3 regions of the Gordonia alkanivorans genome follow, and region 3 is predicted to be linked to each of the others. Evidence: predicted binding sites of a transcription regulator. Region 3 holds the regulator's gene; each other region holds the start of a gene.
What was found. Region 3 encodes LexA, which represses DNA repair genes until DNA is damaged. Its sites were predicted from a motif close to CGAACANNTGTTCG; they were not measured.
Positions count from the first base shown of each region.

Region 1 (9,564 bases), 2.4 Mb from region 3:
GTACTCCAGCGGCGACCCGTCGCGGGCGTGCGTCGGCCACTCGATGCCGAGTTCGGGGTCGAGCGGATTGATGCCGTGTTCACCGGACGGGTTGTACCCGGTGGAGCAGAGGTAGGTGACGGTCGAGTTGTCGGCCAGCGCACAGAACGCGTGTCCGAGCCCTTCCGACAGGTAGACCGCACGGCGGTCGACGTCGTCGAGCAGGACGGTGTCGTAGGTGCCGAAGGTCGGGGAACCGACGCGGATGTCGACGATGACATCGAGGATGGCACCCGTCGCGCACGTCACGTACTTCGCCTGCCCCGGAGGCACATCGGCGAAGTGCACGCCGCGCAGTACACCCGCCGCGGACACCGACAGGTTGACCTGGGCAAGGTCGAAGCGATGGCCGATCACCTCGGCGAGCAGGTCCCCTTTGAAGGCCTCGGCGAACAGGCCGCGTGCGTCACCGTGCTGGACCGGCGTGAGTTCCCACGCGCCGTCGATCGTGAGCGGTCGCACCTTCATGGATGAGCCTTTCGCAGCTGATGTGGACTCAGAACCCCTTGCCTCGCTGTAGGAGTTCGAGCAGGTAGTCACCGTATCCGGACTTGCGCAGTTTCTCCGCGCGGGACCGGAGTTCGTCGTCGTCGAGGAAGCCACGACGCCAGGCGATCTCTTCCGGCGCAGCGATCTTGAGACCTTGGCGTTGTTCGACGGTGCGCACGAAGTTACCGGCGTCGAGAAGGCTGTCGAAGGTTCCGGTGTCGAGCCAGGCGGTGCCGCGCGGCAGGACCGTCACCGAGAGTTTGCCGCGTTCGAGGTAGTGGGCGTTGATGTCGGTGATCTCGTACTCACCGCGGGCGCTGGGCTCGAGACCTCGGGCGATCTCGACCACGTCGTTGTCGTAGAAGTACAGACCGGGAACGGCGAAGTTCGACTTCGGTTGTGCCGGCTTCTCTTCCAGCGAGATCGCGGTACCGTTCGCGTCGAAGTCGACGACACCATAGGCCTCTGGATTGGACACCCAGTAGGCGAAGACCGCACCGCCGTCGACGTTCTCGAATCCCTGCAACTGACTGCCGAGACCGGGACCGTAGAAGATGTTGTCGCCGAGCACGAGTGCGACCGACTCGTCGCCGATGTGGTCGGCGCCGAGCGTGAAGGCCTGCGCGAGTCCGTCGGGTGAGGGTTGGGTCTTGTAGGTGAGGTTGATGCCGAACTGGTCACCGTTGCCGAGCAGCCCCTGGAAGGCGGGAGCGTCGTGCGGAGTGGTGATGATGAGGATGTCGCGGATACCGGCGAGCATCAGTGTCGAGAGCGGGTAATAGATCATCGGTTTGTCGTAGACCGGGACGAGCTGCTTGCTCACACCCTGCGTGATCGGGTGCAGGCGCGTGCCCGTACCACCGGCCAGAATGATCCCTCGCATGCGCTTCAGCCTAGTGCCCGACGATCCGGCTCACCGAGTGCACACCCGGCGCCTCGGTAGAGTGACGTCCACGAATACCTCAGGCGGAAGGAACGACGTGCGTGTTCTCGTGACCGGTGGTGCCGGTTTCATCGGCGCCAACTTCGTGCTGCGCACCCTGGCCACCCGCCCCGACTCCTCGATCCGGGTCCTGGACAAACTCACCTACGCCGCCAACCCCGAGACCCTCGCCCCGGTCACCGATCGCGTCGAACTGATCGAAGGCGACATCGCCGACGCCGCCCTGGTCCACAGGTTGGTCGGCGAGGCCGATCTGGTGGTGCACTTCGCCGCCGAATCCCACAACGACAACTCCCTGGCCGACCCCTCAGCCTTCGTACACACCAACCTCGTGGGCACCTACACGCTGCTCGAAGCCGTCCGCGCCCATCAGGTGCGCTACCACCACATCAGCACCGACGAGGTCTACGGCGACCTCGACCTCGACGACCCGGCCCGCTTCACCGAGCACACCGCCTACAACCCGTCGAGCCCCTACTCCTCGACCAAGGCCGGTTCCGACCTGCTCGTGCGTGCCTGGGTGCGGTCCTTCGGCGTCGCCGCCACCATCTCGAACTGCTCCAACAACTACGGTCCGTACCAGCACATCGAGAAGTTCATCCCCCGCCAGATCACCAACGTGCTCTCCGGTGTGCGCCCCAAGCTCTACGGCGACGGCCGCAACGTCCGCGACTGGATCCACGTCGACGACCACAACGACGCGGTGTGGACCATCATCGACAACGGCCAGATCGGCGAAACGTACCTGATCGGCGCTGACGGCGAGGTCGACAACCGCACCGTCGTCGAAACCATCCTCGAACTCCTCGGCCAACCGAAAGATGCGTTCGACTTCGTCACCGACCGCCCCGGCCACGACCGCCGCTACGCCATCGACTCCACCCGCCTGCGCACCGAACTCGGGTGGACACCCAGCTACAACGACTTCCGCGCCGGCTTGGCCGCCACCATCGACTGGTACCGCGACAGCACCGACTGGTGGCAACCCGTCAAGGACGCCGTCGAACAGAAATACGCCGCCACCGAGCGGGTGACCGGCTGACCTCTGCCGGTCGTTTGGCGTTCTCCCAGGTCCGCCGCCTACGGTGGTTTCATGCGCGTACTCGTCAGCGGCGGCGCGGGCTACATCGGCTCGCACACCGTGATCCAGCTGGTCTCCGCCGGTCATGACGTCGTCATCGTCGACGACTTCAGCAACGCCAAGCCCACCGTGGTCGGTCGGCTCGAGGCGTTGAGCGGTCGTTCCATCCCGGTGCACGCTTTCGACCTCGCGGACGTGGACAAGACCGAACGCTTCTTCGCCCACGAGGACGTCGACGCGGTCATCCATTTCGCCGGGTACAAGGCAGTCGGCGAGTCGGTGGCCAAGCCGCTGGACTACTACCAGAACAACCTCGGCACCACGTTCTCGCTGTTGCGGGCGATGGAACGCCACGACGTGCACACGCTGGTGTTCTCGTCGTCGGCGACCGTCTACGGTGCGGACCCCGAACTACCGATGACCGAGGACCTCCCGACGTCGGCCACCAATCCGTACGGCTGGACGAAGGTGATGATCGAGCAGGTGCTGCGCGACGTCGCGGCCAGTTCCGACGCCTGGCGGATCGCCGCGCTGCGCTATTTCAACCCGGTGGGCGCGCACCGGAGCGGTCAGATCGGCGAAGACCCGTCGGGCATCCCGAACAATCTGATGCCGTTCGTCGCGCAGGTCGCCGTGGGCCGGCGCGAGAAGCTGTCGGTCTTCGGCGACGACTACGACACCCCTGACGGCACCGGCGTCCGCGACTACATCCACGTCGACGACCTCGCCGCCGGACACGTCGCCGCTCTGGACCGGATCAGCACCGGCGACACCGGCATGTCGACGTGGAACCTCGGTACCGGGCAGGGTGTCTCGGTCCTCGAGGTCGTCCACGCCTTCGAGAAGGCCAGCGGCAAGCCGATCCCGTACGAGATCGCACCCCGCCGACCCGGCGACATCGCCGCGTCGTATGCCGATCCCACCCGGGCGAACGCCGATCTCAATTGGCACGCCACCAAGACGATCGACGACATGTGCGTCGACACGTGGCGATGGCAGTCCGAGAACCCGACGGGCTACCCCGACTCCTGAACCGTCACCGAGCCGCGTACGGATCGTCGGGATCGATGATCTCGTCGGTGGCCCACCCGATGTAGCGCCGGGCCGACGTCTCGACGACCTCGCGTGCGTCCTTGTCCACGACGACGCCGAATGCGTCGTACAGCCGGTCGAACGGCAGGGCCGTGACCCGGTCGACGATCTGACGAACGAGCCTGGGCGACAACGGGATCATGTTCGGATAGCTGCGCATGAACGTCACCATTCCCGGCTGCATGACACCTTTGACGGTGTCGCCGGTCAGCAACGCTCCCCGACCGTCGGCGGCGTCCGGTAGGTGCAGCACCGCGCTGCCGGGAAAATGTCCGCCGCACTGGATGAGTCGCACTCCGCCGAGAACCTCGGCTTCGCCGGACCAGAACTCGACCACGGGGTCCGGCCGGGTCAGCCATCGACGATCGAGATCGTTGTAGAAGACCGGGACCCCGCCGAACCGATGACTGAGCGAGACACTCGCGCCGTAGAGGTGCGGGTGGCTGGCGGCGATGGCCTCGACACCGCCGTGCTCTTCCAGCCAGCCGACGAGGGACGGACCGATGAACCCCGGCGGCTCCCAAAGGATGTTGCCGTTCAGGGTGGCCACCAGGAATCCTCGTTGCCCGATGCCGACCGACGGTCGCAGCGACAACCGGAACAGGCCCGGCTCCAGTTCTGTGGTGTCGAGCGCGTTGTCGGCGTTCTCGTCAAGCCGGGTCCACTGCTGCCCGCTCGTCGGGATCCATTGCCGGTCGTCGTCACAGATCGGGCAGACCTCGGGTAGGTCGGCGTCGGGAGCGAACTCGTTTGCGCAGAAAACGCACATCCACGGCTGCATGGTTCGACGCTAACGCGGGCCCGGTCAACAGGTCAGTGGTTCCGCACAGATTCGGACGGCGAACCGACGAGATGTGGACAATACCAGGCGACACCGACAAAACCCTTGCGACGTATTTCTGGCGACAATCGTTGCAGCACTGGCTAATCGGGTGTACTGTCGAACATATATTCGCACGATGTTTCCGGGGGGGGGTGACCGTCTTGACCGAGATCTCTCAGGCTGATGGTCCCACTTCGCGCGCAGAAGAACTTCTGAGTGAACTGCACCGGATCACCACCGAGCTGCAGACTGTTGATCTGACACAGTGTTCGGATGCCGAGCTCGTCGACGTCGCTGCCGAGACCGAACGGGCAATCGCCCGAATGACTTTCGCCGGCGACCGGCAAATCGTCGAGATCGCCGACCGCGACCTGCCCCACAAGACCGGCCACCGCAGCATCACCCAGTTCATGACCCACCGCCTGCGCGTGGCCGACCCCATGCGCCGCACCAGACAACGCCACGCGACCGCCACCCACCTCAGCCCGACCGGTGAACCACTCGAACCCGAACGCCCTGCTCTGGCAGAGGCATTGGCCGACGGCAAGGTCAGCACCTCCCACGTCCGGGCAGTACTCGATGTACTCGACCAGATCCCGCACGCCACCGACCACGACGTCAAAGTCGCCGCCGAACGACAGATGGCCGAGATCGCCGTTGACCACACCCCCGCCGACATCACCGCCCTCGGCTCGCGGCTACTGGCCCACCTCGACCCCGACGGCACACTCACCGACGACACCGACCGCAAACGTCGCCGGAATCTGTACGTGAACCGGCAACGCGCCGACGGCACCGCCAAACTCACCGCCACCCTCACCCCTGAACTCCTTGCCCGGGTCACCATGCTGCTCGCCGTCTGGGCGAAACCCGGCATGAACAACCCCGACGACCCCGACTCCCCGCGGGGGTCGATCGAGGACGCCGACCCCGACGCCGTTGCCGCTGCTGCCGAACGTGATGACCGCACCCCGGCCCAGCTCAACCACGACGCCTTCAACGCCCTCCTGAAAGCGGTGTTGGAGGACGGCATGCTCGGCAAAAGCCACCGCGGGTTGCCGATGCAGATGATCTTCAAAGCCGACCTCAACGATCTACTCCGCGAAGCCGGGTTCGCCACCACCGCCACCGGCACCCTCATCCCGATCGACGATGTCATCCGCATGGCCGCCGACGCCCAACCCTGGCTGGCCGTGTTCAAAGACGCCACCGCCGTCCCGCTCTACTTCGGCCGCGGCAAACGCCTCGCCACCCGCGAACAACGCCTCGTCTCCTTCGCCCGACCCGACGGCGAAAACTGCTCCACACCCGACTGCGACCAATCCGCCGCACACGTGGAAATGCATCACGCCCAACTCGATTGGGGACTCGGCGGACTCACCGACATCACCGACCTCACCCCCGCCTGCCCGAAACACAACCGAATGGTCGGCGACCAACCCGGCCAATACACCACCCGCATGGTCCGCGAAGGACCCGACGAAGGCCGCTGCGCCTGGCGACTCAACACCCAACCCGGCGCCCCACCCAACCCCGAACGCATCAACCGGCGACCCGACATACCCCGCCGATTCGCCGAACACCTACAACACGTGCGCACCGAAATCCACGGACCTGACAAGGCGTCCGGCGATACCCCACGCCTCCACCTGCGTGAAGTCATCGACCTCCGTCACGCCACACCCGTCGAACTCGTAGTCGCCTCAGCACTTCTCAACCACGCGTACGGGCACTCAGGATAGGAGCACTCCTCACAGCTCAGGGAGCGGGGACCGGAACCGGCGGAGCCTCCACTGGCGGCACGCCTTCAGCCGGTGCACCCTCGACAGGCGGTGGCGGCGGGTAGACCAGGTCGTTGACGCGGTAGACGACGGCCTCGCCCTGGCGGAACACCTCTGTCAGTCCAGGAGCGCCGTTCTCGCGCAGCTCCAGGAACGGGTCGCCCTGGTGGCCGTTCGCCGGATCGGGTCGGCCGCGCTGGAACTCCCAGTAACTCGTCGGGGAGTCGATCACATAGTGCACGTTCATGTCCCGGACGATCTGGTCGGTCGCGGGGTCGGCGCCGATCTTCGCGACGCCCCAGAAGAGGTCGCGTTGCCGTTCGGAGAACTCGTTGGCCCGATAGAACGGGAACATCGGGGTGACGCCGGTGACCGGGTACAGCCAGCCGGTGCCCTGGTCCAGGTTGTTCAGGACGAGCACGTCCTGGGCGTCGGGCTGCGAGGCGAGCCATGCGTAGGCGGCGAGGTCGTCGGGACCGACATACTTGCCACCGCGCTCCTTCGACGCGATCTGGGCGTTCGGCGGGTAGCGGACCACCGCGGCACCGGCGATCAACGCCAGCAACACCACGTACGTCGACGCGACCAGCCAACCCGCGCGAGCGGTGCCCTTGACGGACGTCTCGTCGGACTGCGCGAACCGCCGCCCGATGACGCCGATCAGCGCGATCACCGCGACGCCGATCGCGACACCGGCGGCCGCGGCCGAGAAGATGGCGACGACGAAGGTGAGGCGGTGCGGCGAGTTGTAGAAGTAGCCGCCGATGGCGCCGAGCGGGTACGACAGCAGACCGAGCGAGACCACCGAGTTGGTCGTCACGAGCGCGAAGACCAGCCAGACGGCGAGTCCCGCCCAGCATCGCAGCCAGGCGAGCACCCCGAGGCCGAGGACGGTCACGATGATCAGCGGCCAGATCGGGAAGTGGTTGAGCTCCAGCGGGATCGTGCCGTTGAACGCGCCCTGCGCCAGGCCGCGCAGCACTCCGATCCCTTCTTCCCGGAAGTCGAAGAACGGGAGTTCGTTGGTGTCGGCGACGCGGATCGTGCCGATCACCACGGGGGAGATCAAGATCATCGTGAGGACGGCGGTGACAGCCAGGGTCGCGAGATCTGCCAAACGACTCGTCGCCGGACGCCACAGACCCTCACACAGCCACCACAGGCCGACGATGACGCCGACGAGAATCAGACCGGACGGATGCGTTGCGGTCACGCCGGCCACGGCCAGGGCCGCAGGTGCCACTCGCGACCGGTCTCGGACGACGCTCAGAACCAGGACCGCTGCTACCGGAGCCAGACTCACGCCGACGGCATTGGGCACCGAGGTCAGCTGCACCTCGACGTACGGCAGCGACGGGAACAGCGCGGCGACGGCGGCGGCCGTGCCGGCGATCAACGCAGAGTTGTCGACGTCGTAGCGGTGCCGGGCGAACCAGTAGGCCAACGACGCCACACCCAGCGGGACCGTGACGGCCAGCACCGCAGGCGAATACGTGTTGTACAGCTCGACCGGGTTCGCGCCGGTCAGCGGGAACAGCAAGGCACCCAGCGCATGCCACGTGTTCGGGTAGTAGTTGAACCCCTGGGTGTCGTAGTTCATCAGCTCGCCCATGCGCATGGCCGAACCGATCCCGGTCTCGTCGATCCATCGCAGAGAACTGGCGTGCCACAACGAGTCCCACACCTGTGAGATGTTGTTCAGTCCCGCGAAGGCGGTCTTGGCCACCGGTCGGATGCAGGTGATCGCGATGATGAGTCCACCGAGCCCGAGGCCTGCAGCCGCACGCAGGATCGCGGTGCGGCCGACGCGAGGCTCGCCGGTCTCAGTGGGTACCGGCGCGAGACGACGTCCGATCCCCGTGCCGAGCAGCCGCGAGTACAGCCAGGCGCCGGCAAGGGCCAGGACCAGGCCGACGAGCGCCGAGACCGCGTTCCATTCGAAGCCGACCGCCGAGTACAGGACGGTGAGGATGGAGACCAGGGCGAACGTGATGGCCGGTCCGGCCGCGAACGCCACCGGCCAGGGCAGGTTCATCCGCCGACCCACGAAGGCGCCCGGCAGGATCAGCACCAGCGCGGACACGATCACGACCCACGCAGCCAGCACCATCACCCCGCGCCTTTCCACACTCGCTTGTCACACCCACGGTGAGACCCGGTTTCCACTCCCTTCCGGGCCCCGACCAAACACTCAGCAGGGTACCCGGCGTCGTCTCAGTGCGACTGTCCGGTGACGACGCTCTCGTCGCGCATCGGCCGCTCGCCGGACACCGGCCGGACTTCCGGGCGATGCCTGGTGTGCCCCGACGCGGCGACGGCGAGGCAGGCCAGCGCCGCGACCGCACCGAACGTGAACATCTCGGTGTAGGTGATCGACGTCCACTTCTCGGTGATCCATGCCAGGAGCGCCGGGACGGCGAAGCCCAGGTAGGTCACGCTGTAGAAGACGGCGGTCAGGCCGGCGAGGTCGTCGGGCCCGGCGATGCGCTGCACCTCCAGGAGCCCGGCGATCAGCGCCATGCCGTAGCCGCAACCCAGCAGGGTCGCGGCGATCAGGGACAGCCAGACCGTCAGCACGTGTGCCGCCAGTGCGGCGACGAGCATGCCCGCAACGAGGGTCGTGAGGGCGACGACCACGCCACGCGAGCTCCCCGGAACGTCGATGCGTCGACCCACCGATTGAATGCCGAACCCGGCGCCGAGCCCCAGGACACAGCACAGGGCGGCAAAGGCGATCGGCGCTCCAGAAGTCCGTGCCGACATCAACGCCGGGATGATCGCGTACGCCGACGCCGCGGCGCCGAAGACCCAGGGCGCGACCGGCAGGACGACGAACATGAACCGTCGATGACCGGCGGCCGGGATGCGCAGGTCGTCGATCAGACGGCCCGGCGTCGAACTGCGGAATCGCATCTCCGGCACGACCGTCAGGAGGGCTCCCGCGCAGACCGCGATCGCGATGTTCACCAGATACGGCAGCACATGCGGCCAGGGGCCCCACTGGGCGAGCACACCGGCGACGCCTGCGCCGACACCGAAGCCGGCAGTGAGGCTCATCGCCGCGCGTCCGGCGCCGACCCCGGCCCGTGCACCGTCGCGGTCGGACAGCTCCTTGATCCAGCTTCCGCCGACCGCCATCGACAGACCGAGTGCGATGCCGCTGCAGATGCGTCCCACGGTCAGCAGGGCCGCCGACTGAGACCCTGCGGCCAGCAACACCGAGCCCAGCGCCGCGAACACCGGTGCCGGCAGCATGAGCGGCCGCCGACCGAACCGGTCCGACAGCGGCCCGCCGATCAGGAGGGCGGGCACGATG
Region 1 covers NZ_CP027114.1:487,273-496,836, forward strand. The annotation lists gene C5O27_RS02230 (dTDP-4-dehydrorhamnose 3,5-epimerase family protein) at 1-507, opposite strand, end outside; gene rfbA (glucose-1-phosphate thymidylyltransferase RfbA) at 536-1,411, opposite strand; gene rfbB (dTDP-glucose 4,6-dehydratase) at 1,509-2,513, shown strand; gene galE (UDP-glucose 4-epimerase GalE) at 2,565-3,584, shown strand; gene C5O27_RS02250 (MBL fold metallo-hydrolase) at 3,589-4,425, opposite strand; gene C5O27_RS02255 (DUF222 domain-containing protein) at 4,620-6,209, shown strand; gene C5O27_RS02260 (DUF6541 family protein) at 6,226-8,358, opposite strand; gene C5O27_RS02265 (MFS transporter) at 8,463-9,564, opposite strand, start outside.
Region 1: a site for LexA is predicted at 4,586-4,599, ahead of C5O27_RS02255 (DUF222 domain-containing protein). Genes of this name have one in related genera too.

Region 2 (9,564 bases), 900 kb from region 3:
GAGCGGCCGTTCTCTGCCGACTCCAGCAGGAAGGTCCCGGGACGATCGCCGGCCAACTTGCGGTACGCCGACAGCGGTGTCTCCGAATCGGCGAGCACCTTGCGTGTCACCGGCACCACGCGATGGTCACGGGCGAGGTCGAGGAATTCCGCGAGGGACGTCGTGTGCGCCCCGGCCGCCGCGTTCACGCCGCTCATCCGAGGGGCTCGCCGCCGACGCCCCACTGAGTGCGCGGCACCTCGGTGATCGTGACCCAGACCGAATCCGGGTTCTTGCCGGTCGCCTTGGCGTACGCCTCGGTCACCGCCGCGATGGTCTCGCGCTTGACGCGGTCGGAGAGTCCGGGGGTCTGCGAGATCTGGATGAGGGGCATGCAACGTCACCGCCTTTCGGGTGTGATCACGATGGAAATCTACTGTGCGGAATCGACCGGCCGGGCGTCTGCTCCGAAAGACAGCGACTCGGTGTCGAAACAGCTGTGGTTCCCGGTGTGGCAGGCCGCGCCGACCTGGTCGACGACGAGCAACACCGTGTCGCCGTCGCAGTCGAGGCGCGCGTCGTGCACGTACTGGGTGTGACCGCTCGTCTCGCCCTTGACCCAGTACTCCTGGCGTGACCGCGAGTAGTAGGTCGCCTTGCGCGTGGCGAGGGTCCGTTCGAGAGCGGCGTCGTCCATCCACGCGACCATCAGGACGTCGCCGGTGGAGCGTTCCTGCGCGACCGCACTGAACAGTCCGTCGGCGTTGCGTTTGAGACGCGAGGCGAGCTCCGGATCGAGGGCCATCAGCGTTCTCCTGCCTGTGTCATCGGACGGTGATCCCGGCGTCGGCCATGGCGGCCTTCACCTCGTGGATGGTGAGTTCGCCGAAGTGGAAGACCGAGGCGGCCAGCACTGCGTCCGCGCCGGCCTGGACGGCGGGCGCGAAGTCCTCGACCTTGCCTGCACCGCCGCTGGCGATGACCGGGACCCGTACGGCCGCGCGCACCGCCCTGAGCATGCGCAGGTCGAAGCCCTGCTTGGTGCCGTCGGCGTCCATCGAGTTGAGCAGGATCTCACCGACACCGAGGTCCTGACCGCGCCGAGCCCACTCGACCGCGTCGATGCCGGTTCCCTGGCGGCCGCCGTGGGTGGTGACCTCCCAGCCGGACGGCGTCGGCTCCGAACCCTCCGGCACGGTCCGCGCGTCGACCGACAGGACGATGCACTGCGAGCCGAAACGTCGGCTCATCTCGCCGAGGACCTCGGGGCGTGCGATCGCGGCGGTGTTGACGCTGACCTTGTCCGCGCCCGCGCGCAGCATCATGTCGACGTCCTCGACGGTTCGGATGCCGCCGCCGACGGTCAGCGGGATGAACACCTGGTCGGCGGTCCGCTTGACGACGTCGATCATCGTGGAGCGTCCCGAGCTCGACGCGGTGACGTCGAGGAAGGTCAGCTCGTCGGCGCCTTCCCGGTCATAGCGCTCGGCCAGCTCGACGGGATCCCCGGCGTCGCGGAGGTTCTCGAAGTTGACGCCCTTCACGACCCGGCCGTCGTCGACGTCGAGGCACGGGATGACCCGCGTCGCCAGCGTCATCGTCGTGTCTCCTTCGTGTGCTCGTTCTTCATGGGATGCTCTCGTGCCTGTCTCATCGGTTGCCGGGGTGCTCATTCCGACCACTCCCCGACCGTTTGCTCGATCACTGCCATCAGACCCGCGTGCACGGTCGGCGTGCCCGCGACCAGTGACGGGGAGGCGACCGTCCAGCGCTCGCCCGCGATGTCGGAGGCGACCCCACCGGCCGCCCGGACCAGCGCGGCGCCCGCCGCGTTGTCCCACGGGTGCCGCCCGAAGGCGACGGCCCCGCCGAAGACGCCCGAGGCGGTGAACGCCATGTCGACGCCCGTGCTCCCCGTCATCCGGATACGGGCGACGCGGGAACTCAACGCGCGCAACAGATCTGCGCGTCGATCCCCCGCATAGCGACCGCGCCCGGCCGCGTTGAACGGCCCGAAGGCGACCGCGGCCTCCTCCAGCGGCGTGTCCGGCAGCGGCTCGGCGGCCTCGCCGTTGATCAGCAGCGGACCGTCGGCGTGAGCAGCGTACTTGCGGTCCAGCAGCGGCAGCCACGTCAGACCGAGGGTCGCCTCGCCGTCGACGACGAGCCCGAGCAGGATGCCGGTGAGCGGCATGCCTGCCGAGTAGTTGAAGGTCCCGTCGACCGGATCGAGCACCCACACCGGGCCGTCGACCGGATCGGCGCCGCCGAATTCCTCACCGTGGACCGGGATCTGCGTCCGGCCCTCGAGCTCGGCGGAGATCCGCCGTTCCAGGTCGAGGTCGACCTGGGTGGCGAAGTCCGTCCCGCCCTTGTGCACGGCACTTGGCGCACCCAGACCTTCGACGAAGGTCTCGACGGCTGCGTCGAGCACCGACCCCGCGGTGTCGAGCAACCGCGGGAGGTCGAGCGAGCTCTGGGTCGCGCTCATCAGACCCCGGCGACGGCCGTGAGTGCCTCGGGCAGGGTGAAGCGGCCGGCGTAGAGGGCCTTGCCGACGATCGCGCCCTCGACACCCTGGTCGACGAGGCCGGCGATGGCGACGAGGTCGTCGATGGCCGACACACCTCCGGAGGCGACGATCGGGGCGTCGGTGGCCGCGGCGACCTCGGCGAGCAGTTCGAGGTTCGGGCCCTTGAGGGTTCCGTCCTTGGACACGTCGGTCACCACGTAGCGCGAGCATCCGTCGCGGTTGAGACGCTCGAGGACCTCCCACAGGTCGCCGCCGTCGGTGACCCAGCCGCGGCCGCGCAGCCGGTAGGAGTCGCCGTCGCGTATGACGTCGAGGCCGACGGCGATGCGGTCACCGTGTTCGGCGATCGCGCGGGCGCACCATTCCGGGTTCTCCAGGGCTGCGGTGCCCAGGTTGACGCGGGTGCAGCCGGTCGCCAGCGCGGCGGCGAGCGAGTCGTCGTCGCGGATGCCGCCCGACAGCTCGACCTTCACGTCGAGTTCGCCGACGACCCCGGCGAGGAGCTCACGGTTGTCGCCGCGACCGAAGGCCGCATCGAGGTCGACGAGATGGATCCACTCCGCACCGTCGTTCTGCCACGCCAGCGCCGCATCGCGCGGCGAGCCGTAGGAGGTCTCGGTGCCGGCCGCGCCCTGGACGAGGCGGACCGCCTGCCCGTCGGCGACGTCGACGGCGGGAAGGAGTTCGAGGGTGCTACCCATGGGTGGAGTGTTCCTGTCTGTTCTCGGGTCGGGCTGTTGTGTGTCGAGCGGGTCAGGCGGGCGGGTGTCCGTCGCGGGCGGCGATCAGCTCCGCCCGCGCGCGGTTGACCATGCGGTTTGCCACGGTACCGATGGCCGCGATCATCGCGACCACTGCGGCCAGTGCGGCGACCAGACCTGCGAGCGGTGACCAGTTCGCCAGCAGGAGGATGAGCGGTATGCACGCCGCCAGGACCAGCACACCGGCGCCGAGAGCGTAGAACGCGAGCTTGGCGATCGAGAAACCGCTGCCCGCAGACGGGGTGTCGGGCGTGTTCCCGTCCGCTTCGCCGGCCGGCGTGCCGTCGGTCATGAGAGGCCCTTCACCCAGTTCTCCAGGAGTTGGGCACCGGCGTCCCCGGATTTCTCCGGGTGGAACTGCGTGGCCGAGAGCGGTCCGTTCTCGACCGCGGCCAGGAACCGTCCGCCGTGCTCGGCCCAGGTCAGCTTCGGAGCGTGCAGCGGCGAACCGACGTTGTCCATCTCCCAGGTCTGTGCGGCGTAGGAGTGCACGAAGTAGAACCGGGTGTCGGCGTCGAGGCCGTCGAACAGCACCGAGCCCTCGGGGGCCTCCACGGTGTTCCAGCCCATGTGCGGCAGGACCGGCGCGGGCAGCTGGGTGACGCTGCCGGGCCACTCACCGCAGCCGTCGGCCTCGACACCGAACTCCACGCCGCGTTCGAAGAGGATCTGCATGCCGACGCAGATGCCCAGCACCGGGCGTCCACCGGCGAGGCGGCGGCCGATGATCCGGTCGCCCTTCACCGCGCGCAGGCCTTCCATGCACGCGGCGAACGCACCCACACCCGGGACGACCAGGCCGGTCGCCTGCAGCGCGGTGTTGAAGTCGGAGGTCACCGTCACCTGGGCGCCGGTGCGTTCGAGTGCACGCTGCGCCGAGCGCAGGTTGCCCGAACCGTAGTCGAGGATCGTGACGTCGGTAGCGCTCACAGGGCTCCCTTCGTCGACGGGACGCCGCTGACCCGGGCGTCGTATTCGGTGGCCGTGCGCAGGGCACGCGCCACGGCCTTGAACTCGGCCTCGGTGATGTGGTGCTGGTCGCGGCCGTAGAGCACCCGCACGTGCAGGGCGATGCGGGCGTTGAGCGCGATCGACTCGAAGACGTGCCGGTTGATGATCGTCGAGTACGGCACACCCGGGTAGCCGCCGATCACCGCGGTGAGAAGGTGTTCCGGTTCACCGGTGTGCACGCAGTACGGACGCCCGGAGACGTCGACGACGGCCTGCGCGAGGGTCTCGTCCATCGGGATCCAGGCGTCGCCGAAGCGGCGGATGCCCCGCTTGTCCCCGAGCGCCTGACCGAGCGCCTGGCCGAGCACGATGGCGGTGTCCTCGATGGTGTGGTGACCCTCGACCTCGATGTCGCCCTCGGCCTTGACCGTCAGGTCGAAGCTGCCGTGCTGACCGAACGCCGTCAGCATGTGGTCGTAGAACGCGATGCCCGTGGAGATGTCGGTGAACCCGGTTCCGTCGAGGTTGAGTTCGACCGAGATCGACGATTCCTTGGTGGTCCGTTCGACCTTCGCGATGCGAGGCGCGGGGATGCTCACTGAGAGTTCTCCAGATCTGTGGTGGCGAGCGTGCGGCTGACGTCGAGGAATGCGTCGTTCTCGTGCGGGAGTCCGATGGTCACCCGCAGGTGGCCGGTGATCCCGACGTCCCGGATGAGGACACCGGCATCGAGGTAACGCTGCCACGACGCCGGCGCATCCCGGAAGCCGCCGAACAGGACGAAGTTCGAGTCCGACTCGACGACGCGGTAGCCGAAGCCGGTGAGCGCCGTCACCACACGTTCGCGTTCGGCGATGATCTTCGCGACACCGGCGAGGGTGTCGTCGCTGTGACGCAGTGCGGCGCGTGCGGCGGCCTGGGTCAGCACCGACAGGTGGTACGGCAGCCGGACGAGCTGGATCGCGTCGACGACCGCCGGCGCGGCGGCCAGGTAGCCGAGACGGCCACCGGCGAAGGCGAAGGCCTTCGACATGGTGCGGCTGACGACGACCTTGGCCGGGAACTCCTCGATCAGCTCGGTCGCACTCGGTGCGGACGAGAACTCGGCGTACGCCTCGTCGACGATCACGATGCCGGGTGCGGCCTCGACGATGCGTTGGAGGTCGGCGAGCGGGATCGAGCCACCGGTCGGGTTGTTCGGCGAGGTCACGAAGACCACGTCGGGTTCGCGGTTGGTCACCTCGGCGACGGCGTAGTCGATGTCGAGACCGAAGTCGGGCGACCGTGCCGCGACCAGCCAGGTGGTGTCGGTGCCGTCGGAGATGATCGGGTGCATCGAGTACGACGGCACGAAGCCGAGCGCGGAGCGCCCGGGACCACCGAACGCCTGCAGCAACTGCTGCAGGATCTCGTTGGAACCGTTTGCGGCCCACAGGTTTTCGACACCGAGCTGCACACCGGTCGCGCGGGTCAGGTATGCGGCGAGGTCGGTGCGCAACGCGACCGCGTCCCGATCCGGGTAGCGATGCAGTTCCGCGGCGGCCTCACGTGCCGACTCGGCGACGTCGTCGATCAGCGCCGGTGACGGCGGGTGCGGGTTCTCGTTGGTGTTGAGGATCACCGGCACCTTGAGTTGCGGTGCGCCATAAGCGGATTTGCCGCGCAGGTTCTCCCGCAGCGGCAGATCGTCGACGCTGATCTGCGATCCGGGGACCGAGCGCCCCGCCTCCGTCGTCACAGTCGCGTCCGATGCCGTCATGGGCGCACGCTTCCGGCGAAACGCTGCTTCACCGCGTCGCCGTGGCCGGGCAGGTCCTCGGCGTCGGCGAGGGTGACGACCTTGTCGGCGACCTCACGCAGGGCGGCCTCGTCGTAGTCGATGACGTGGACGCCCTTGAGGAAGGTCTGCACCGACAGGCCCGACGCGAAGCGCGCCGAACCCGAGGTCGGCAGAACGTGATTGGAGCCCGCACAGTAGTCGCCGAGGCTGACCGGCGCGTACGGACCGACGAAGATCGCGCCGGCGTTGTGGACACGGTCGGCGACCGCGGCGGCGTCGCGCGTCTGGATCTCGAGGTGTTCGGCGGCATAGGCGTCCACGACGGCGAGGCCGGCTTCGACGTCGTCGACCAGAACGATGCCCGACTGCTCCCCCGACAGCGCGGTGGTGACGCGCTCGCGGTGCTTGGTTGCGGCGACCTGCTGCTCGAGGGCGACATCGACGGCGTCGGCGAGTTCGGCGCTGTCGGTGACGAGCACCGAGGCGGCGAGGACGTCGTGCTCGGCCTGGCTGACGAGGTCGGAGGCGATGATGCCTGCGTCGGCCGAGTCGTCGGCGAGGATCGCGATCTCGGTGGGACCTGCCTCGGAGTCGATGCCGACCACGCTGCGGCACAGACGCTTGGCGGCGGTGACGTAGATGTTGCCCGGTCCGGTGATCAGGTCGACGGGGTCGAGGACTGCGCCCGGCTCGTCGGCGGCGTCGGTGTCGGTTCCGCCGTACGCGAGCAGCGCGACGCCCTGTGCGCCACCGACGGCCCACACCTCGTCGACGCCGAGGAGCGCACAGGCCGCGAGGATGGTCGGGTGCGGCCAGCCGCCGAAGTCCTTCTGCGGGGGCGACGCGACGACCAGCGAACCGACGCCGGCCTCCTGGGCCGGGACGACGTTCATGATCACCGACGACGGGTAGACCGCGTTGCCGCCGGGGACATAGAGGCCGACGCGGCGGACCGGAATCCACTTCTCGCTGACGACGCCGCCGTCGACGACCTGGGTGCGGGTGGTCTCCCGGCGCTGATCGGAGTGGACCTTGCGCGCACGGGTGATGGACTCGCGCAGCGCGTCGGCGACCTGTGCATCCAGACCGGCCAGCGCGTCGGCGATGACCTGAGCAGGCACACGCACCGAAGTCGGGCGGACACCGTCGAACTTCTCACCGAACTCCAGGGCCGCGGGCGTGCCGGTCTCGGCCACCGCATGCACCACCGGCGTCACCGTGTCGAGTACGGCATTGACGTCGGTACCCCCGCGGGGCAGCGCACGACGCAATTCGGCGAGCGTCGGAGTGCTACCGCGCAGGTCAGTTCGGGCGAGCATGATCTCTCCTGGTCGGTGCGGGAAATTACCCATCCAGGATACGGGTCGGTGGCCAGCGGGTTTCTGGTGCGGGTGATCACCGGCGTGTGGTGTGTCGGGCGCCACGCCGCTACGGCGCACGTCGGCGACCCGGGCGGTCCGGGACGCCGACGATGCGCCTGCGCCGTGTGTCAGGGGTTCTTGTCCCCCGAGGGGCGTTGGAACCAGGTCTCGAGGTCGAAGTCGGACTTGATGCTGCCCTGGTCGACGAGGAACGCCCTGGTGCCGGTGAGCAGCTCGACGACGTCCGCGGGGAACGGTTCCTCGGAATAACCGTCGGGGTTCGCCGCGGCACGGACCGGCGCCTCGGGAGCCTTCGAGTTGCCGAGTTCGAACCGCAGGTACTCCTCCCAGTGGGCCTTGGCGTACCTGACGGCGTCGGTGTGAAGCTTCTGCCACGTAGGTGCGAACCCGGGGTTCTTGGTGAGAAAGTCCTCGCTGCTGACGGTCACACCCGTGCCGGCGAGGTTCGGACGATCCCGGTAGACCGAATCGACCAGATGGAAGCCCTTGCCTTCGAACGTCTGCAACGCGACCGACGGGATGACGCCCGGCAGCGCCGCCGCGTCGATCTCCCCCGAGTTGAGTGGCGCCTCCTGATCTGCCGGGTACAGGTGGATCAGGTTCGCCGAGATCCCCTCCTCCGCCAGTTTGACTCAGTGTGATTCGGAAGCCCAGTCGCGCCGCCTGGCGTCACGATGCGCCGGAGCCCTCGCGAGCCGGACGGTCCGGCTCGGTGGTCATCTCGCCGCCCATTACCAGACGCCACCGACAATTCCCGCGATCGATCGATGTTCGATACGCGTTGCGCGGCAATGGGATTGCGAGTACAGTCGAACATACATTCGAACACGGCATCGGGGGGTGACCGTCTTGACCGAAATCTCGCAGACCGACGTCGGGCCGTCGACCCGCGCCTCCGAGCTCGTGCAGGAACTGCACCGGATCACCACCGAACTCCAGGCCGTCGATCTGGCGCAGTGTTCCGATGCCGAACTCATCGACGTCGCCGCCGGAACCGAACGCGCCATCGCCCGACTCACTTTCGCCGGCGACCGACAGATCATCGAGATCGCCGACCGCGACCTACCCCACAAGACCGGCCACCGCAGCATCACCCAGTTCATGACCCACCGCCTACGCATGGCCGACCCCATGCGCCGCACCAAACAACGCCACGCGACCGCCACCCACCTCAGCCCGACCGGCGAACCACTCGAACCCGAACGCCCCGCTCTGGCAGAGGCATTGGCCGACGGCAAGGTCAGCACCTCCCACGTCCGGGCAGTACTCGACGTCCTCGACCAGATCCCACACGCCACCGACCACGACGTGAAAGTCGCCGCCGAACGACAGATGGCCGAGATCGCCGTCGACCACACCCCCGCCGACATCACCGCCCTCGGTGCACGACTACTGGCCCACCTCGACCCCGACGGCACACTGACCGACGACACCGACCGCAAACGTCGCCGCAAACTGTCGGTCAACCGGCAACGCGCCGACGGCACCGCCAAGATGACCGCCAACCTCACCCCCGAACTCCTCGCCCGCATCACCATGCTGCTCGCCGTCTGGGCCAAACCCGGCATGAACAACCCCGACGACCCCGACTCCCCCCACGGTTCCATCGAGGACGCCGACCCCGAGGCGGTCGAAGCCGCAGCCGCACGCGACGACCGCACCCCCGCCCAGCTCAACCACGACGCCCTCAACGCACTCCTGAAAGCCGTGTTCGACGACGGACTCCTGGGTAAGAGCCACCGCGGGTTACCCATCCAGCTGATCATCAAAGCCGATCTCAACGACCTACGACGCGAAGCCGGGTTCGCCACCACCGCGACCGGCACCCTGATCCCGATCACCGACCTGATCAACCTGGCCGCCGACACCCAACCCTGGCTGGCGGTGTTCAAAGACGCCACCGCCGTCCCGCTGTACTTCGGCCGCGGCAAGAGGTTGGCCACCCGTGCACAACGTCTCGTGTCCTTCGCCCGACCCGACGGCGAGGTCTGTTCCACCCCCGACTGCGGCATATCCGCGGCGCACGTGGAAATGCACCACGCGCAACTGGATTGGGGTCTCGGTGGACTCACCGACATCACCGACCTCGCACCGGCGTGCCCGAAACACAACCGGATGGTCAGCAATGAACCCGGCGGCTACACCACCCGCATGGTCCGTGAAGGCCCCGACGAAGGC
Region 2 covers NZ_CP027114.1:3,935,893-3,945,456, forward strand. The annotation lists gene C5O27_RS17845 (anthranilate synthase component I) at 1-197, opposite strand, end outside; gene C5O27_RS17850 (tautomerase family protein) at 194-373, opposite strand; gene hisI (phosphoribosyl-AMP cyclohydrolase) at 413-784, opposite strand; gene hisF (imidazole glycerol phosphate synthase subunit HisF) at 804-1,577, opposite strand; gene C5O27_RS17865 (inositol monophosphatase family protein) at 1,649-2,470, opposite strand; gene priA (bifunctional 1-(5-phosphoribosyl)-5-((5-phosphoribosylamino)methylideneamino)imidazole-4-carboxamide isomerase/phosphoribosylanthranilate isomerase PriA) at 2,470-3,213, opposite strand; gene C5O27_RS17875 (hypothetical protein) at 3,266-3,565, opposite strand; gene hisH (imidazole glycerol phosphate synthase subunit HisH) at 3,562-4,203, opposite strand; gene hisB (imidazoleglycerol-phosphate dehydratase HisB) at 4,200-4,823, opposite strand; gene C5O27_RS17890 (histidinol-phosphate transaminase) at 4,820-5,983, opposite strand; gene hisD (histidinol dehydrogenase) at 5,980-7,323, opposite strand; gene C5O27_RS17900 (substrate-binding domain-containing protein) at 7,494-7,892, opposite strand; gene C5O27_RS17905 (DUF222 domain-containing protein) at 8,227-9,564, shown strand, end outside.
Region 2: a site for LexA is predicted at 8,197-8,210, ahead of C5O27_RS17905 (DUF222 domain-containing protein). Genes of this name have one in related genera too.

Region 3 (9,564 bases):
GTTCGAGTTCTACGACAAGCGGGTGGGCGCCGAGGTCACCTCCGCACGGCACTTCGACACGTGGTGGAAGAAGGCGCGGCGCTCCGATGCGGCTCTGCTCGATCTCAAGCCGGAGGACGTCGCGGCGAGTACCGAAGCCGCCCCCACCGACTATCCGGGCGCCTGGCAGCAGGGCGACACCCGACTCGAACTCCGCTACCGGTTCGAGCCCGGCACCCCCGATGACGGTGTCACCGTGATGATCCCGCGCGCACTGCTCCCCCACGTGCGCCCGGCGGGTTTCGACTGGTCGGTGCCCGGCATGCGGACGGAACTGGCCACCGCACTGGTGAAGTCGTTGCCGAAGCAGCTACGCAAGTCGATGTCGCCGGCACAGCGTTTCGCCGAACTGGCACTGGCCCGCCTCACCCCACGGAGCGAGCCACTCACGGTCGGGCTCGCTCGCGAGCTCACCACGATCACGCAGATGACGGTCACCGCAGGCGATTTCGACGTCGACCGGATTCCGGCCCACCTACGGATGCATTTCGCGGTCGCCGACGACGCCGGGGAGATCACCGCGCGAGCCGATTCCATCGCCGAACTGCAGCGCGCGGCCACCCCGGCAGCGTCGAAGACGGTGAAGCGCACCCTGTATCGCGCCTGGACCGACGAGGGCATCGGCACTCTCGCCGCACAGCGGACCGTCGACATCGCCGGACAACGCCTCACCCGTTACCCGACCATCGACGCGATCACCGACGACGCCGGACGCACGCGCGGGGTGGTCGTGATCGACGCCGCGTCGGAGCAGACCCGTGATCGATTGGCGGCGAGAGGAATCGTCGCGCTCCTCGACCTGGCGATCCCGCCCCTGCACCGCCGCGTGGCCGGTTCCCTCGGGGCCGCGGGTCGACTCGCGCTGAGCCAGAGCCCCTACCCGGATCTCGATGCGTTGCTGGCCGACTGCACACGTCGCGCCATCCGCGATGTCGTGGCGGGCCTCGACGCCGGCACCCTGTCGGCGGTGCGCTCTCCCGAGACATTCCGCGTGCTCACCGAGAAGTTGCGTCCACGGATCACCGAGTCGGCACCGGACTACTTCTCTCTCGCCGTCGAATCCCTCGGTTGGGTGGCACCGGTCCGTGCCGCGATCGACCGACATGCCGGTTCACTCGCGGCCGATGACGTCGCCGAACAGCTGGACAATCTCGTCTTCGACGGATTCGTCGCCGCCACCGCACGACGACATCTGGAGAATGTGCCGCGCTACCTCGCGGCCGCCGAGGCCCGCCTGTCGGCGCTCCCCGCATCGGCGGCCCGGGATCAGGCCGGAGTAGCCGTCGTCGACCGGGTGACCGAGCGGTGGGCGCAACGACTGACTCAGGTGCCCGACCACCGGAAGGCGCACGTCAACGACGAGGCCCAGTGGCTCGTCGAGGAGCTGCGGGTGGGATTGTTCGCCGAACGGCTCGGCACCGCGTACCCGGTGTCGGAGAAGCGGGTCCTACGAACTCTTGACCGACTCGGCTGAGGCGGCTCGGAGGTCGTCGATCTCGCGCTGGAAGTCCTCGACGGAGTCGAACGAGCGATAGACCGACGCGAACCGCAGGTAGGCGACCTCGTCGAGGTCGCGCAGCGGCTTGAGGATCGCGAGACCGACCTCGTTGCTGGGGATCTCGGCCGATCCACTGGCACGTACGGTGTCCTCGACCTGCTGGGCGAGCTGCGCCAATGCGTCCTCGGCGACGTGGCGTCCCTGGCATGCGCGCCGGACGCCCCTCATCACCTTCTCGCGACTGAACGGTTCGGTGACGCCGTTGCGTTTGACCACCGCGAGCACCGCGCTCTCCACGGTCGAGAAGCGTCGCCCGCACTCCACGCAGGAGCGGCGGCGCCGGATGGCCTGCCCCTCATCAGCGACACGCGAGTCGATGACCTTGGTGTCGTCGTTCTTGCAGAAGGGGCAGCGCATCGTATCCTCACGCAGGTCACGGGACACTCTGGTGCAGCCGCGCCGCATGCCAGGCCGGTAGTCGGCCGGTCCCTGTGACATCGAGGATACCGCCCGTGCTCAGTGGTACCGGGGGGCGAGCAGCGGCTGACCGACGCGCAGCCCGCTCGACGGGAGGTCGTTCAGCTGGATGATCTCGTCGACGACCGCCTCACGCGGCATCTCGGGGGCGACGCGCGATGCGATGGTGCTCAGCGAGTCGCCCGACCGCACGTGTACGACCTCGGTGCCGACCGAAGAAGGTGTGACCGTCGCGGCGTAGTTCTGACCGACGACCGCGATGACCCACACGGCCAGAGCGAGCCCGACGCCGGCGAGAATTGCCGTCGCCGTGCGCCGACGCCGCCGGATGACGGCCGAGGGCGCGGTATGCGCAACACGCGAGACGGGTACGACCGGTGCACGACCCCGCATACCGACCGGCGAGGCGCACCGGGTGGAGGCGACCCGGCGGACCCGGACCGCCGACTCCGGCACCGGACGCCCGTCGACGGGCCGGCGGCCGTCGCCGCGGCGCATCGGGCGCGGACGCTCCAGGACGTCACCACGGACCGAATCGGTGGAGCGGTCGGGGTCGATGAGAGTGGCGGTGCGCATGATGCCCTCCGTGTTTCCGGTCGAACGCTTGTCCGTGCTCCGGCTGCGTCGTCGGCGTTCGAACTGTTCGATTGTCGATCATCTGTTCGATGAACTGATGTTCGATTTGTAGCACGGCACGCCGACACTTGTCTCGCAACACGTCGAACAAATGTTTGATGCGGTCGGCATTCTCGGCTAGGGTCGTCGTCAGACAAGCGATCTACCAGCACGTTCGGAATCGAGAGGAACCCGATCATGAGCGATGACGGCGGTAAGCGCACCGGAGCGCGGGGCGCCGACGAGCCCGTCGCCCCGGCAGACATGGCGGCGGCCGAGGCCTCGCTGACGCCGCGGCAGCGCGGAGTTCTCGAGGTGATCCGCAGATCCGTGCGCGAGCGCGGTTACCCGCCGAGCATCCGCGAGATCGGTGACGAGGTGGGTCTCACGTCGACCTCCTCCGTCGCCCACCAACTGCGGACGCTCGAACGCAAGGGCCTCCTCAAGCGCGACGCGAATCGTCCGCGAGCGGTCAACATCGCACCGAGTGAGCCGCCGACGCCCACCTCACCGACCGGTGGTGCGCTACCCGAGCCCACCTTCGTGCCGGTGCTCGGCCGGATCGCCGCAGGCGGCCCGATCCTCGCGGAAGAAGCCGTCGAGGACGTCTTCCCGCTCCCCCGCGAGCTCGTCGGCGAGGGTTCGCTGTTCCTGCTGAAGGTCGTCGGCGAGTCGATGATCGACGCCGCGATCTGCGACGGCGACTGGGTGGTCGTGCGCCAGCAGAACGTGGCCGACAACGGCGACATCGTGGCCGCGATGATCGACGGCGAGGCCACGGTCAAGACCTTCAAGCGCCAGAAGGGTCATGTCTGGCTGATGCCGCACAACGAGCTGTTCGACCCGATCCCGGGCGACGAGGCCGTGATCCTCGGCAAGGTCGTCACCGTGATGCGGCGTATCTGACCTCTTCGTTCTCGAGAACCGCGGCGGCAGCCGCGCGCGCCGCAGCCGGATCGGTGGTGGCGAGCGCGGCTGTCGCCGCGTTCTCGCAGGTCGACCGTGAGACGCCGCCGAGGCGGGCACCGACCGCGGCGGCCGCCACCGGAGCACTCGACAGCGAGGTGACACCCAACCCGACGAGCACACAGGCGAGGATCGGGTCCGCCGCGGCCTCGCCGCACACGCCCACCGGTTTCCCCTGGTCCCGTCCGGCCCGCGCGACCGTCGCGATGAGGTGCAGGACCGCCGGCTGCCACGGATCGGTCAGCGATGCGAGATCGGCCGACATCCGGTCGGCGGCCATCGTGTACTGCGTGAGGTCGTTGGTGCCGATCGAGACGAAGTCGACCTCGGCCAGGATCGCCGGCGCGAGGATCGCGGCGGCGGGGACCTCGATCATCACCCCGGCGACCAGTCCGCGTTCCCGTACCTGAGCGGCGAAGGCGGCCGCCTCGGCCGGTGAGGCGATCATCGGCGCCATGACCCAGGGGCTCGTCTCGGAACCCTCCGCGGCGCGCGCGATCGCGTCGAGCTGATGGGCACGGATCTCGGGGTGTGCCAAGGCGATCCGGTCGCCGCGCACACCGAGGGCCGGGTTGGCCTCCTCGGGCTGGTACACGAAGCGCAGCGGCTTGTCCGAGCCGGCGTCGAGGGTACGGATGACGACCTTGCGGCCGCCGAACGCGTCGAGCACCTCGCGATAGATGTCCGCCTGTTCCTCCACCGACGGCTCGTCGGCGCGTTCGAGGAAGGCCAGTTCGGTGCGGAACAGTCCGACGCCCTCCACCGGATGATCGGTGGCCGCACGGGCCGACGATCCGTCGGCGACGTTGGCCAGGATCGCCACCTCCACACCGTCGGCGGTGCGACCCGGGCCCGACCAGCCGGCGACCCGTGCGGCCTGACGCGTGTACTCGTCGACACGGGCCCGCGCGGCGGCGTTGTCGGGTTGCACGACGATCTCGCCTGTCGTGCCGTCCACGAGTATCACCGTGCCCGAGTCGATCCCGGCGAGACCGGGGACCGCGACGACACACGGGATGCCGAGCTGCCGGGCGATGATCGCGGTGTGGCTGGTGGGCCCGCCCAGGCGGGTGACCAGCGCGATGGTGGTGGCGGGATCGAGCCCCGCGGTGTCGGCGGGCGCGAGGTCGTCGGCGAGGAGGACCGAGGGCACGTCCGGCGTGGGCACGCCGGGCTCGGGGAGGCCCAGGAGTTCGGCGAGGACGCGGTCGCGGACGTCGTTGAGATCGGTGACGCGCTCGGCCATGAGCCCACCGAGCTTGGTGAACACGGCGGCGAACTGTTCGGTGGCGGCGACGGCGGCCGACGGCGCCGAGGCGCCCTTGGCGATCAGACCCGAGGCGGCACCGATCCAGCCGCGGTCCTCCGCGAGTCCGGCCGTTGCGGTGAGCACCTCGGCGGCGACGCCGGTGTTCTGCGATGCACGCTCACGTAGGCGCGCGGCGACCGCGGCCGCCGCGGCGGTGAACCGTTCGGCCTCGTCGGCGCGACGGTCCTCGGCGATCTCGACGCCTGCGCCCAGTGCCTCTGCGGAGTGGTCGGGTCGGCGTCCCGGCCAGAGTGCGGGCCCGAGAGCCACACCACCGACAACCGGCGTCCCCGTCAGAATCTGCGTCATGTGACCACGGTTACAAATTCTTCTTGACTTGTCAACACAAACAGGCGTAAACACAATTACTACAACACGCAAAGCCGCATGTTCCCACATTGGACGACCCGATCAGCGCCACGGGAACGATCAGAACGGAGCCGGTGTGTACGCCGAGGAGAGACAGCAGGCCATCGCCGAGGAGGTACGCGTCGCAGGACGCGCCTCGGTCGCCGAGCTCGCCGCGAAGTTCGACGTGACCAGTGAGACGGTCCGCCGCGACCTCGCGGTGCTCGAACGTGCCGGGCACCTGCAGCGAGTCCACGGCGGTGCCGTCCGCCCCGAGGTCCTGCGCGTGATCGGTGAACTCGGCATCGACGAGCGCGAGACGGAACAGACCGAGCAGAAGGCCGCGATCGGCCGTGCCGCGCTTCGTTTCCTCCCGCCCGACGGCGGATCGGTGCTCTTCGACGCCGGCACCACCACCTTCCGGGCCGCCGAGGCCATGCCGCGCGACCGCGATCTCACACTGATCACCAACAGCCTCCCGATCGCCGGGCTGCTCGCCGGACGCCATGCCGACGGTCTCCACTCCCTCGGCGGTCGCGTCCGCGGACTCACGCAGGCGACGGTCGGCGCCGAAACGGTCGCCGCGCTCGGCCGACTCCGCGTGACGACCGCGTTCATCGGCACCAACGGCCTGAGCGAGGCGCACGGTCTGTCCACCCCCGATCCCGACGAGGCGGCGGTGAAGGCGGCGATGGTCGCCGCAGCCCGCCGCGTCGTCGTCCTCGCCGACAGTTCGAAGATGGAGCGCGAGGAGCTGTCCGGTTTCGCCGGCATCGACGACATCGACGTTCTCATCACCGATTCCGGCATCGATCCGCAGTTCTCGGCCGCACTGTCCGCCCGCGGCGTCGAGGTCGTGATCGCGTGATCCTCACCGTCACCGCCAATCCCAGCGTCGACCGCACCCTCGAACTCGCCACCCCGCTGCGACGCGGCGAGGTCCAGCGGGCCGGCGTCGTCCGCGCCGAACCGGGCGGCAAGGGCGTCAACGTCGCCCGCACCGTCGCCGCCGCCGGTCTCTCGACACGGGCCCTGCTGCCCGCTCGCACCGGCGACCCCCTGCTCGCCGCGCTCGACGACCTCGGACTCCCCTACGACGCCGTCCCCGTCGACGGCGAGGTCCGTTCCAACGTCACCATCGCCGAATCCGACGGCACCACCACGAAGATCAACGCCCCGGGCGTGACCCTGACAGCAGCTCAGCTCGAGTCGCTGTCCACTCTGATCCGCACCCACGCGAACGGCGCGGAGTGGGTCACGCTGTGTGGATCACTTCCACCCGGCGTGCCGGAGCACTGGTACCGGACGGTCGCCGACGCGCTGGTCACCGCCGGATGCCGCGTGGCCGTGGACACCTCGGGAGCACCGTTGCGCGCAGCCGCGGCAGGACGTGTCGACCTGATCAAACCCAACGAGGACGAACTCGCCGAACTCACCGGCGCCGATGCCGCCGAGCTCCGTGATTCCCTGTCGCGCAACGATCTCCGGCCGGTCGTGACCGCCTCGCAGGCCCTTGTCGAGCAGATCGGCGGCAGCGTCCTGGCGACGCTGGGGGCGCGGGGCGCCGTCCTCGTCACCGCTGCGGGCACTTGGTGCGCGACCCCACCGCCGATCGTCCCGCGCAGCACCGTCGGCGCGGGCGACTCGTCCCTGGCCGGCTTCCTCATCGCCCAGACGCGCGGTGCGTCGGCTCCGGAATGTCTCCGCTCCGCCGTCGCCTACGGTTCGGCGGCCGCCGCGCTCGCCGGCACTGCCTCCCCCACTCCCGATCATCTCGACCTGTCCGGGGTCACGATCACGGAACTCTCCGGGGCCGGCCGATGAGATGAAGCCGATCCCGCGCCCACAGGACCCCCACAAACCCCCGACCCACATTGCCGAAGGACATCCCATGACCGAGCAGATCATCACCGCGCAGACGGTGAGTCTCGACGTCGACGCCGGCGCCGACCCCGCCGCCGTCATCACCACTCTCGCCGATGCTCTGGCCGCGGCCGGACGGACCACCGATCCCGCCGACCTGGCCCGGGCGGCACTCGAGCGAGAGGCCAAGTCCGCCACCGGACTACCCGGTGGCATCGCGATCCCGCACGCCCGCACCGCATCGGTGACGTCGGCGAGCCTCGCCATGGCGCGCCTGTCCCGCAAGGTCGACTTCGGCGCAGCCGACGGTCCGGCGGATCTCGTCTTCCTCATCGCCGCCCCCGAGGGCGGTGCGGCCGCGCACATGAAACTGCTGAGTTCCCTGGCGCGCTCGCTCGTCCGCCCCGACTTCGTGGCGAGCCTCCGCGAGGCCGAGACCGACGACCGCGTCATCGAACTGGTCACCGCGGCCATCGATCCCGACGCCGGGAAGGCCGCCACTCCCCCGGCAGCCCCGGCGGCGAGGGAGACCCCGGCCGCCACCGAGAAGCGCAGCGAGACGGTCTCCGAGAACCGGCCGCGCATCCTCGCGATCACCGCCTGCCCCACCGGGATCGCGCACACCTACATGGCCGCGGACGCACTGAAGTACGCTGCCGAACGGGCCGGGGTCGACTTCGCGGTGGAGACGCAGGGCTCCTCGGCCACCACACCGTTCGATCCCGAGGTCATCGCGTCCGCCGACGCCGTCATCTTCGCCACCGACATCGGGGTCAAGGGCAAGGGCCGCTTCCACGGCAAGCCGGTGATCGCCTCGGGCGTCAAGCGCGCCATCAACGAACCCGACACGATGATCGCCGAAGCCGTTGCGGCCGGACGGAATCCGGATGCGGCTCGCGTGACCGACGACGGCGGCACCGAGTCCGCCGAGGCGGGTTCATCCGGCGTCGGACTGGCCGGGCGCACCCGTCAGGCACTCATGACCGGTGTCAGCTACATGATCCCGTTCGTCGCGGCGGGCGGTCTGCTCATCGCGCTGGGCTTCCTGCTCGCGGGCTACGAGATCGCCAACAGCACGCTCGATGCCGGCGGTTCCCTCAACGACGCCGCCTTCATCGCCCTGAACAACAGCCTCTGGGATCTCCCCTCCGGGGGTCTCCTCCAGTACCTCGGCGCGGTCAGTTTCGCGATCGGGTCGGGGGTGATGGGACTCGCCGTCCCGGTCCTGGCCGGGTACATCTCCTTTGCGATCGCCGATCGTCCCGGCATCGCACCCGGTTTCGTCGCGGGCATCGTGTCCCTCGCAGTCGGCGCGAGCTTCATCGGCGCACTCATCGGCGGCCTCATCGCCGGTGCCGCGTGCCTGTGGATCTCGCGACTCCCCGTGCCGCAGTGGGCCCGTGGACTGATGCCCGTCGTGGTCATCCCGTTGTTCGGCAGCCTGATCGTCGGCGGTCTGCTCTACCTGGTTCTCGGCAAGCCGCTCGCCTGGCTGACCGAGCAGATGAACTCCGGACTCGAGAGCATGTCCGGCGGATCGGCCGTCGTCCTGGGCATCGTGCTCGGTCTGATGATGTGCTTCGACCTCGGCGGCCCGGTCAACAAGACCGCCTACCTGTTCGCCACCGCCGGTATCGCCGATGCCGCGACCGCCGGTCCCGCACAGTTCCAGATCATGGCCGCCGTCATGTGTGCCGGCATGGTCCCGCCGCTCTCCCTGGCGCTCGCAACGGTGTTGCGTCCCGGCCTGTTCACCGAACCCGAACGCGAGAACGGCAAGGCCGCATGGCTTCTCGGGGCGTCGTTCATCTCCGAGGGCGCCATCCCGTTCGCCGCGGCCGACCCGTTCCGAGTCATCCCGTCGATGATGGCCGGCGGCGCCCTGTCCGGCGCACTGATCATGGCATTCGGTGTCGAGCTCCGCGCCCCGCACGGCGGCATCTTCGTCTTCTTCGCCATGAACAGCTGGGTGCTGTTCCTCGTGGCCCTGCTCGCCGGCACCGTCCTGAGCGCGGTCGTGGTGATCGCGGCGAAGCAGTTCGGCCGGACCCGCGAGATCGCCGCGGCCGATCTCGAGGCCGTGGCAGCCTGAAGTCCAGACCCCGACGCGCGACCACATCGCCACGCACAACCACCAACCGACAAGCAATCGCCAACACAGGAGGCACCATGCCCAGCACCACCGTCACCGTCGGATCGGCCGTCGGCCTGCACGCCCGGCCGGCCACGATCATCGCCGAGGCCGTCGCCGACACCGGCAGCACCGTGACCCTCGGACTCGAGGGCGGCGACCCGGTCGACGCCGGTTCCGCGCTGATGATCATGACGCTCGGCGCCGAGAAGGGCACCCGGGTCGTGGTGACCGCCGAGGACCAGGCGGCGCTCGACAAGATCGTCACCCTCGTCGAAACCGACCTGGATGCCGACTGACAGCTAGACCTCGAGGTCC
Region 3 covers NZ_CP027114.1:3,039,943-3,049,506, reverse strand. The annotation lists gene hrpA (ATP-dependent RNA helicase HrpA) at 1-1,513, shown strand, start outside; gene nrdR (transcriptional regulator NrdR) at 1,487-1,954, opposite strand; gene C5O27_RS13855 (LysM peptidoglycan-binding domain-containing protein) at 2,054-2,590, opposite strand; gene lexA (transcriptional repressor LexA) at 2,828-3,535, shown strand; gene C5O27_RS13845 (putative PEP-binding protein) at 3,513-5,213, opposite strand; gene C5O27_RS13840 (DeoR/GlpR family DNA-binding transcription regulator) at 5,350-6,120, shown strand; gene pfkB (1-phosphofructokinase) at 6,117-7,076, shown strand; gene C5O27_RS13830 (PTS fructose transporter subunit IIABC) at 7,144-9,207, shown strand; gene C5O27_RS13825 (HPr family phosphocarrier protein) at 9,285-9,545, shown strand; gene hflX (GTPase HflX) at 9,549-9,564, opposite strand, start outside.